2 linked regions of the Undibacterium parvum genome follow. The protein of the gene in region 1 interacts with the protein of each later gene in a pairwise test. Links are inferred from orthologs where the notes say so. Each region holds a gene or a part of one and is shown on either strand. Other genes may lie near its edges.

What was found.
Region 2: the proteins of purT (region 1) and EJN92_RS13310 interact in binary tests that used the Escherichia coli proteins (3 or more experiments, as listed by UniProt). The link is inferred for Undibacterium parvum from one-to-one orthologs.

What each region holds. Positions count from the first base shown.
Region 1 is NZ_CP034464.1:3,734,972-3,741,307, forward strand. The notes cover bases 3,468-6,336. They hold purT (formate-dependent phosphoribosylglycinamide formyltransferase), read right to left. Parts: upstream 5,575-6,336; coding sequence 4,360-5,574; downstream 3,468-4,359. Other genes in these bases: nadB (L-aspartate oxidase), read right to left, coding at 3,468-4,233; EJN92_RS16340 (HU family DNA-binding protein), read left to right, coding at 5,872-6,144. Also shown: EJN92_RS16315 (DUF3443 domain-containing protein), read left to right, coding at 1-231; quinolinate synthase NadA, read left to right, coding at 394-1,533; nadC (carboxylating nicotinate-nucleotide diphosphorylase), read left to right, coding at 1,610-2,476; more of nadB, read right to left, coding at 2,629-3,467. UniProt on the Escherichia coli protein: Involved in the de novo purine biosynthesis. Catalyzes the transfer of formate to 5-phospho-ribosyl-glycinamide (GAR), producing 5-phospho-ribosyl-N-formylglycinamide (FGAR). Formate is provided by PurU via hydrolysis of 10-formyl-tetrahydrofolate.
Region 2 is NZ_CP034464.1:3,044,983-3,048,525, reverse strand. The notes cover bases 703-3,543. They hold EJN92_RS13310 (polyprenyl synthetase family protein), read left to right. Parts: upstream 703-1,595; coding sequence 1,596-2,492; downstream 2,493-3,543. Other genes in these bases: dxs (1-deoxy-D-xylulose-5-phosphate synthase), read left to right, coding at 2,496-3,543; EJN92_RS13315 (exodeoxyribonuclease VII small subunit), read left to right, coding at 1,345-1,599; EJN92_RS13320 (DUF1631 family protein), read right to left, coding at 703-848. In the rest of the region: more of EJN92_RS13320, read right to left, coding at 1-702.

The sequences.
Region 1 (6,336 bases):
TCATTTGATTCGCGTACTTCTGGAATCGTTAACTTTCGGCTAGAGGCAACTGATGGTTTGAACTCGGGTACGATAGCCGCGCACATCGGTGGTGCAGGCAGTGGGTTTTCCGGGAGTTTTAATAGTAATAGCTTCGATTGGGGCTTGCCATTCTTTTTTGGCCGAAGGGTTTTTGTCGCCATAAAAGATGCCAACACGGCTTATGGCAAAGGCCCATATTGGGCGTATTAAAATAACTTCATGCCTAGTTGTTCCCAAATTGATTGATAGCGGAATTAGCCTTGACTGGCGCTAGCAATTCAGCGAAAAACCCTGCCGTTCTGCAGCTATTCTGCACCTACCTAGGTGCAGTTTTTTTGTTTACTGATAAACTGACGTTTTTCCCCTTTGAGAATGCAGATGGAAGCGACCAAAGTTATAGAATTCGAGCTGCCGCAGATGGATGTGGGCAGTAGTTGCACCGCGGCTGCCTGGGCGCGTGTGCCTGATGCGCCCAGTGCGGCCGAAAAGCTGCGATTAAAAACGCGCATCAAGCAATTACTGCATGAAAAAAAAGCCGTCCTGGTAGCGCATTATTATGTGGATGCAGAGTTGCAGGATTTGGCAGAAGAAACCGGAGGCTGCGTTTCCGATTCTTTAGAGATGGCCAGATTCGGGCGTGATCACGCCGCCCAGACTTTGATCGTGGCGGGTGTGAAGTTTATGGGGGAAACTGCCAAGATACTCAGCCCTGAAAAAACCATCTTGATGCCCGATCTGGATGCTACGTGCTCGCTCGATCTGGGTTGCCCCTCGGATGAGTTTGCTGCATTCTGCGATGCCCACCCTGATCGCACTGTGGTGGTGTATGCCAATACCAGCGCGGCTGTGAAAGCACGTGCCGATTGGATGGTGACCTCTAGTATCGGTCTCGACATCGTGGCGCACTTACATGCGCAAGGTAAAAAAATCCTGTGGGCGCCGGATAAGCATCTGGGCGGCTATATTCAGCAAAAAACCGGCGCCGATATGTTGTTGTGGCAGGGCTCATGTCTGGTGCATGATGAATTTAAGGGTGTGGAGTTGGATCTACTCAAGGCCGAGTATCCGCATGCAAAAATTTTGGTGCATCCAGAGTCGCCCGCCGCAGTGGTGGCGTTGGCCGATATGGTGGGATCGACTTCGCAAATGATACATGCGGCCATGACGATGGATGCACAAGAATTTATTGTCGCCACCGATAACGGCATCTTGCACAAAATGCAGATGGCAGCACCAGACAAGCGCTTCATCGTCGCCCCTACGGCAGGCAATAGTGCCACTTGTAAGAGTTGCGCGCATTGCCCATGGATGGCAATGAATGGCTTGGCGAATCTATTGTATGCATTGGAAACAGGTAGTGGCGAAATCATTGTCGATCCTAGCGTCGGGAAAAAAGCCAAATTGTGCATCGATCGTATGCTCGATTTTGCAGCGGCAAAAAAAGCCAATGTGCGCCCAAGTTCTGACCTGGCGCAGGAGCAAAAACTTTTTTCAGGAATAGGCCCGGCATAATGCGGGTGACGCATAGCGTGGCCACGCTATGCGTAAAGAAACGAATAGAGAAATGAGTCAATCAATGAGTCAATCAATGAGTAGTAATTTAAAGAATAATTTCGCACCCTTCGACCTTGATCTGCACACGGCTTTTCAGCGCAACGTGGCCATCGCTTTGGACGAAGATATTGGCGCTGCCGATTTGACTGGCTTGTTGGTTCCTGATGCGCAGCGTGTGCAGGCACAGGTAATTGTCAGAGAGTCTGCCATTCTCTGTGGTGCGCCCTGGTTTGATGCCGTCATGGCGACTTTGGATGCGTCTATTAGCGTGGATTGGCAGTATGCCGAAGGTGATTTGATGCGCGCCGATACGGTGGTGTGCAAAATCGTCGCGCCGGCGCGCGCCTTACTTACGGCTGAGCGCAGTGCCTTGAATTTTTTACAGATGTTGTCAGCCGTGGCAACGGCCACCCATCGTTACGTGGAGATTACTAAGGGTAGCTCTGCCGCGATACTCGATACACGTAAAACTTTGCCGGGTCTGCGATTGGCGCAAAAATATGCGGTGCGGGTAGGTGGCGGCAAGAATCAAAGGCTGGCTCTGTACGACGGTATTTTGATTAAAGAAAATCATATTGCAGCCGCTGGCGGTATAGAACTGGCTTTGCGCGCAGCTAAGTCTCTTAATGCTGGCGTGACGATACAGATAGAAGTAGAGACTATAGAGCAGTTGCAGCAAGCTTTGCATGCCGGGGCTGTTTCGATTTTATTAGATAATTTCAGTACCGATATGATGCGCGCTGCGGTCGATTTAAATGCCGGCCGCGCCTTGCTGGAGGCTTCCGGCGGAGTCGATATGAGCAGCGTTGCAGTGATAGCGCAAACTGGTGTTGATCGCATTTCTATCGGCAGTCTGACCAAGGATATTCGAGCGATTGATTACTCTTTGCGGATTATCTGAGTTTGATGCAGTGATTGCTTCCGCCTTATTCACGCTAGAAATTAAATAGGGCATAGGCCGCTTGCGCAGTATCCATGCGGGTTGCGAGCCAGATAGGCTGGTAACCCGCATGGATACTGGGCGCTGGCGTTGCCACCTTCAAAAAGTCTAAATTATTTCTTGCGCTTAGGTGATAGCACCGTCGCCAGTGCTTTTGGCATGGTATCGGGATAGTCGCGGCTAAAATGTAAGCCTCGGCTTTCGCGCCGTGACAACGCGCTATTGACGATCAGCGAAGCGACTTCGACCAGATTACGCAGCTCTAATAGATTATTGCTGATGCGGAAATTAGCGTAATACTCGTCGATCTCCTCCTTGAGCAATTTAATGCGGTGCTTGGCGCGCTCCAGGCGTTTGGTGGTGCGCACTATGCCTACGTAATTCCACATGAAGCGGCGCAACTCGTCCCAATTATGGGCAATCACCACTTCTTCATCGGCATCCGAAACGCGGCTTTCATCCCAGTCGGGCAAGTAGGGCAGGGCCACCAGTTCTTGCTCGGCGATGTGCAAGGCGGCAGCCTTACCAATTACCAGACATTCAAGCAGAGAGTTACTGGCTAGGCGGTTAGCGCCGTGCAGCCCGGTGTAGGCGGTTTCACCGACCGCGTACAAACCAGGCAAATCGGTACGACCGGCGGTGTCGGTAACGATACCACCACAGGTGAAATGTACCGCTGGTACCACGGGTATCGGCTGCTTGGTAATGTCTATGCCCAATTCCAGGCAGCGCGCATAGATGGTGGGGAAGTGTTCTTTTAAAAATTCGGGGCTCTTGTGGCTGATGTCTAGTTCTACATAATCCAGACCGCGTTTCTTCATCTCGAAATCGATGGCTCTGGCGACCACATCGCGCGGTGCTAACTCGACCCGTTCATCGTGTTCCAGCATGAAGCGTGAACCCGCTGCATGGCCTGCTTCTGGTGGTAATTTTAAATGGCCGCCTTCACCGCGCACCGCCTCGGTAATTAAGAAGGATTTGGCGTAAGGGTGATACAGGCAAGTCGGGTGGAATTGCATGAACTCCATATTCGCAACGCGGCATCCAGCGCGCCACGCCATCGCGATGCCGTCGCCGGTGGCTGTGTCAGGATTGGTGGTGTACAGATAGACTTTACCGGCACCACCCGTTGCCATCACCGTGTGCTGCGCGCTGAAGGTGTGAACTTCACCACTTTTAACATCTTGTACGTACAAACCTAAGCAGCGCGGTGGCAGGCTGTTGTCACCGATTTTTGTCGAGGTGATGACGTCGATTGCGTAGTGGTGCTCAAATAAACTGATGTTGGGGTGATTGCGTACTTGCTGCTCTAAGGTGGTTTGCACCGCGTGGCCGGTGGCGTCGGCCGCATGGATGATGCGACGCTGGCTGTGCCCACCCTCTCGCGTCAAATGAAAACCAAGTTCAGCCTCGTCGTCACGCGTAAACGGTACGCCTTGATCTATCAGCCAATCGATCGCTTCACGACCATGTTCTATGATGTAGCGGGTGGCGGTTTCATCGCACAAGCCACCGCCTGCGATCAGGGTGTCGGAAATATGCTGTTCGTGACTATCTCCCGAGTCCAGTACTGCAGCGATTCCGCCTTGTGCCCAGTCACTGGCACCATCTAATAAAGTACGCTTTGAAATCACCGCAACTTTGCGGGTCTTTGCTAAATGCAGTGCCACTGATAAACCGGCTAAGCCACTACCCACAATTGCTACATCAAATTTCATCATAAAACAGGCCGTAAAAATTAATCGTTAATTCCGCGTCGGAAGCTGAACTATAGGTGATATTGAGGCGCGCGTTTGTTATTGACCGATTTTCTCGCCGCAATATCGACTTACATAGACTCAGGCTTATTCAGTCACGATCACTGGCTTTACTTTGGCGGCAGCCTGTTTCGCCAAATTTCGTGCGGTATCGGTGTCTTTGGCTCGGGCCAATGCGACCCCCATGCGGCGACGAGTGAAAGACTCAGGTTTTCCAAACAGGCGGATATCCACTCCCGGTGTTTGCAAGGCTTCGGCTACACCTTCAAATGCTATCCCCGCGTGTTCGTGCTGACCATAAATCACCGCCGATGCTGCTGGCGTATGCAGTGAGACATCGACAGGCAAACCTAAAATAGCTTTTGCGTGCAGTTCAAATTCGCTTTGATATTGGCTAGCCATGGTGACCATGCCAGTGTCGTGAGGGCGCGGGCTTACTTCGGAAAACCAAACCATTTCGTCTTTGACGAATAGCTCAACGCCGAACAATCCTAATCCACCCAAATCATCGGTGACTTTTTTAGAAATCTCACGGGCGCGCTCCAAGGCGCGTGCATGCATCACTTGCGGTTGCCATGATTCGACGTAATCCCCCTGTACTTGCACATGTCCGATAGGTTCGCAAAAATGAGTTTCGACCTGACCATTTTTTCCTATGGCGCGCACCGTCAGTTGTGTGATTTCATAGTCGAAATCGACGAAGCCCTCAACGATAACGCGACCGGCATTGACGCGTCCGCCGGAAGCTGCGTAATCCCAGGCGGCTTGAACTTCGCCTGCATGATCGATCTTGGATTGCCCTTTGCCGGACGAAGACATGACAGGCTTAATGATGCACGGGAAGCCTATTTCAGCGCAGGCCTCTTGCAACTCTTGCAGATTATCGGCAAAGCGGTAAGCCGAGGTTGGCAGGCTCAAAGTTTCTGCCGCCAGTCTGCGTATGCCTTCCCGGTTCATTGTCAGCCAGGCTGCGCGCGCGGTTGGAATGACGCGAACTTTGCCCGCAGTTTCTAGTTCAACTAAGGTGGCGGTGGCGATTGCTTCAATTTCAGGTACCACCAGATCAGGTTTTTCCAGCGCGATTAGTTGCGCCAGTGCTGCACCATCGGTCATGTCTATCACGTGCGCGCGATGCGCCACTTGATGGCCGGGCGCATTTGGGTAGCGATCAACGGCGATCACTTCGACACCGAGTCGCTGTAGAGAAATGATCACTTCTTTGCCGAGTTCACCGGACCCAAGTAGCATTACCTTGGTGGCGGTTGGGGAGAGAGGTGTGCCAAGTCGTTTAATTGTATTCATTGTGTGATGCGAAGTGAAAATAAAGGGATATCTTAAAATGCGCTGATCCGCCGCCAGCCGAAATAAGGCAGTGAACTTTTTGGCGCGCTGAGGTGATCTAATTAATTCAAATTATACTTTCGATTTATCGCCGATAATGTCCTTGAAGTGCAAAGAAACTATGTAAAACACTTGACACGGTGCTTTACTGCTTGATCTAATGCCGCATGCAGATTTTCTGCGGACCGTGATAGATGGACGACCAACAAGGCATACGAAGACATCGTTGCGACGTTAAACTTTTGTGAGGGGGCGTAAGTGAATAAAACAGAATTAATCGATCATATTGCGAAAACAGCCGACATTTCTAAGGCTGCGTCAGCGCGCGCTTTGGATGCTTTGATCGGTGCAGTAAAAGTAACTTTGAAAAAAGGTAACACGGTAACTCTGGTTGGATTCGGGACCTTCTCCGTCGGCAAGCGTGCCGCTAGAACTGGTCGTAATCCACGTACCGGTGAAGCAATTAAAATCAAAGCAGCCAAGGTTCCTAAATTTAAACCTGGCAAAGCTTTGAAAGATGCTGTAAACTAATGGACTTCGTGGCGCGGTGACAAGCGCTGCAATGTTGTTCGTGTGTGTGATGGGGCGCTTAGCTCAGTTGGTAGAGCGGAGCCCTTACAAGGCTTAGGTCGGGAGTTCGAGCCTCTCAGCGCCCACCATAACACTGATAACATAGAGTAGTAAATTAGGAGTGGTAGTTCAGCTGGTTAGAATACCGGCCTG
Region 2 (3,543 bases), 690 kb from region 1 along the record:
TCGGAGCCGGAATGTAGGGCTTGGTTGGCCGAAAAATATTTCCTCAGCTTTTGCGCGACATGACTATTTAGAGTCTCAGTTTCTGCTTCAGCTTCAGTTTCAGTTTCGCTATCGACTTTGGCCTTTACACTGCTGGTGGTTTTCTTGACGCGATACGATTCCTGCAAATCAGGCAAAATACCCTGACTTACCAAAGTTTCATTGAGCGCGCGATAGATGGGTGCCAACTCAAACAGGATGTCGGTACGTAGCAAGGAGAAAATTAAATGATGAGCAGCGGAGTCGGGGATGAATTCACACCAGACGGCTTGCATGGTCTTTAGGAAAATATCTGGACGAAATGGATTTTGCGCAATTCCGACGCTATCACAGTCCATTAATTTTGCCAGTCGCATATTCAGCGCAGTGAGCTCCTCAGCACAGCCTAACTCTAGGGTTCGACTTACCCGCGCTAAGGCCAGCTTGGTATCCATTTCTTCGTAGCTGATCAAAGTCAAGGCAACATCTGGCTGGTTAAGCAAAGATTCTGTCTTGGTTTGTAAGGCCTCTATCTCTTTACGAAAATTCGCTTCTATTGCCGCCGAAGCAAGGTAATAAAAAGAGTAGCCATTTTGTTTAAGTAACTGGCCTGCGTGAAAACTCAGGCTAGCTTCTTTAGAATCATTCGATTGCTCTGAGGCTGCCAGTAAGGCGTTCGCCAATCTAGCTAAAAACGCATCGATTTGCGCGACTGTCATATGCGTTGCCTGTTGCATCAAGACGTGCCAAATTTCCGCCGGTGTCTTTAACACTCGCGGATGAATTTCAGCTGAGATACCACTCGGTTTTTTAGTTGAGGTCGGTAACATAATGACACTTCTTCACGCTTACTTGCAACGATGATTAATTTACAAAATTGCCTTTAAAATCAATTAGCTTACAGCTTTACTATACTACGCAAAACGGGTTTCTCGAATTTGACTTTACTATATACGAATAATTTCCACATGGAAACGCTTGTATCACAATTTTCACTTCTTTACAGCACTATTTTAAGTATTATCGCTGTATTGCCCTGATGCAAAAAGCCAAGAAGTGTAACCACTTGTAAAGCCTAGTGGAAACATATTTTTAGCACAATACAAAAAATATCAAGAGAAAAACACTCTCCCTATAAGCGCCACATAACAAGAGTAAATTCGCTATCCTAAGCGAAAATTGCTACACGAACATGAATTCCCAAGAATTCCCCTCTAAATTTCTGCTTGATGATGTCAATCTAAGGATCTGATTGATTACTCCACACGCAGGAATAGCTTTGCTCTAAAATGCAGGGTTGAACTCCTTTTTCACCTGCAAGCGATTATGTCAAAAAAATTACCCATCACTAGCGCACCGGCATCATTTGAAAATGCCATGGCCGAGCTATCCGAGTTGGTCGCGCAAATGGAAGCTGGCGATTTAGCGCTGGAGGCCTCGGTCAGCGCCTATCAAAGGGGTTCTGAACTCATTAAGTATTGTGCGGATCAACTCAATAAAGTGGAGCAGCAAGTCAAGGTACTGGACGCCGGCTTACTCAAACCCTACGCCAGTGACGACAGCCAAGAGGTTCAAGCATGAGCACGCAACTGGCGGAATTCCAGACGTGGATGAAAACGACGCAAGTCGAATTTGAAATCGCTCTGGCAGATTTGCTTCCTGCCAGCACCACATTGCCGACCCGCTTACATGAAGCGATGCGCTATGCCGCCTTAGATGGCGGAAAACGGGTGCGCCCGCTCTTGGTATATGCCGCCGGTCGCCTATTCGATGCGCCGCTGCACTTACTCACGCGTGCTGCAGCGGCTTTAGAAATGATCCATGCTTACTCGCTAGTGCATGACGACATGCCCTGCATGGATGACGATGCACTGCGCCGTGGCAAGCCGACAGTACACATCAAGTACGATGAGCCCACCGCGCTCTTGGTCGGCGATGCCTTGCAAGCACAGGCCTTCCTGGTCTTGGCGGAAGGTGATGCCAGTGCCGAGGTTAAATTACCGATGCTGCAATTACTGGCAACAGCGGCCGGCTCGCGCGGCATGTGCGGTGGCCAGGCGATCGACCTTGCCAGTGTCGGTTTGGCGCTGAACGTGGAAGAACTAGAGCATATGCACAGACTAAAAACTGGAGCACTGTTACGCGCCTCGGTCTTGATGGGTGCGATGAGCGGCAAAACCCTGTCCACAAGCGAAGTAAGCGCACTAGACGTGTATTCCGCGGCCATCGGTCTGGCGTTTCAGGTAGTCGATGACGTTTTAGATGCCACCGCAGATTCGGCAACCTTGGGAAAAACCGCAGGCAAAGATGCGGCCGATAATAAACCTACCTATGTTTCACTCCTGGGATTAGACGCCTCCCGTGCGCTAGCGGACAAACTCTGCCGTGATGCGCATCAGGCCTTATTGCCATTTGGCGAAAAAGCTCAGCTACTGCGCGAGCTGGCAGATCTGATCGTGCAGCGGAAAGCTTAAGCTATGACACTCCAGACTAATTTACTCCAAAATATCAATACTCCGGCCGATCTGCGCAAACTGACGCGCGCGCAATTGCCACCGCTGGCCGACGAGCTACGAGATTTCGTGATCGACTCGGTCTCCAAGACCGGCGGCCACCTATCTTCAAATCTGGGTACGGTAGAGCTGACGATCGCCCTGCACTATGTCTTTAATACGCCGGAAGACCGTCTAGTGTGGGATGTCGGCCATCAAACTTACCCGCATAAAATTCTGACTGGCCGGCGCGATCAGATGCACAGCTTGCGTCAATACGAAGGCGTTTCCGGCTTTCCGCGCCGCGCAGAAAGTCCTTACGATACCTTCGGCGTAGGTCACTCCTCGACCTCGATTTCGGCTGCCTTAGGAATGGCGCTGGCCGCCAAAACCAAGGGTGAGAGCCGTCATTCGGTGGCGATCATCGGCGATGGTTCCATGACCGCCGGCATGGTGTTTGAAGCCATGAACAATGCAGGTGTCTATGACGACATCAATATGCTGGTGGTACTTAACGACAACGACATGTCGATCTCGCCGCCGGTAGGGGCCTTAAATCGCCATCTGGCACGCCTGATGTCGGGCAAGTTTTACGCCGCCGCGCGCAATGTCGGCAAGTCGGTCTTGCCTTCGCCGGTACTGGAACTGGCGAAGCGCTTTGAAGAACATGCCAAGGGCATGATAGTCCCGGCCACCATGTTTGAAGAATTTGGCTTCAACTATATCGGCCCTATCGACGGCCATGATCTCGATTCGCTGATCCCTACCCTGCAAAACATTAAAAACCTCAAGGGTCCGCAATTTTTGCACGTGGTAACCAAAAAAGGTCAGGGCTACAAACTGGCGGAAGCCGATCCTATTTTGTATCACGGCCCCGGCAAGTTCAATCCCGCCGAAGGCATCAAACCGGCCAGTACACCGGCCAAGCAAACCTACACCCAGGTATTCGGCAAATGGTTGTGCGACATGGCAGCGCAAGACAGCAAACTGGTAGGCATCACGCCGGCCATGCGCGAAGGCTCGGGCATGGTCG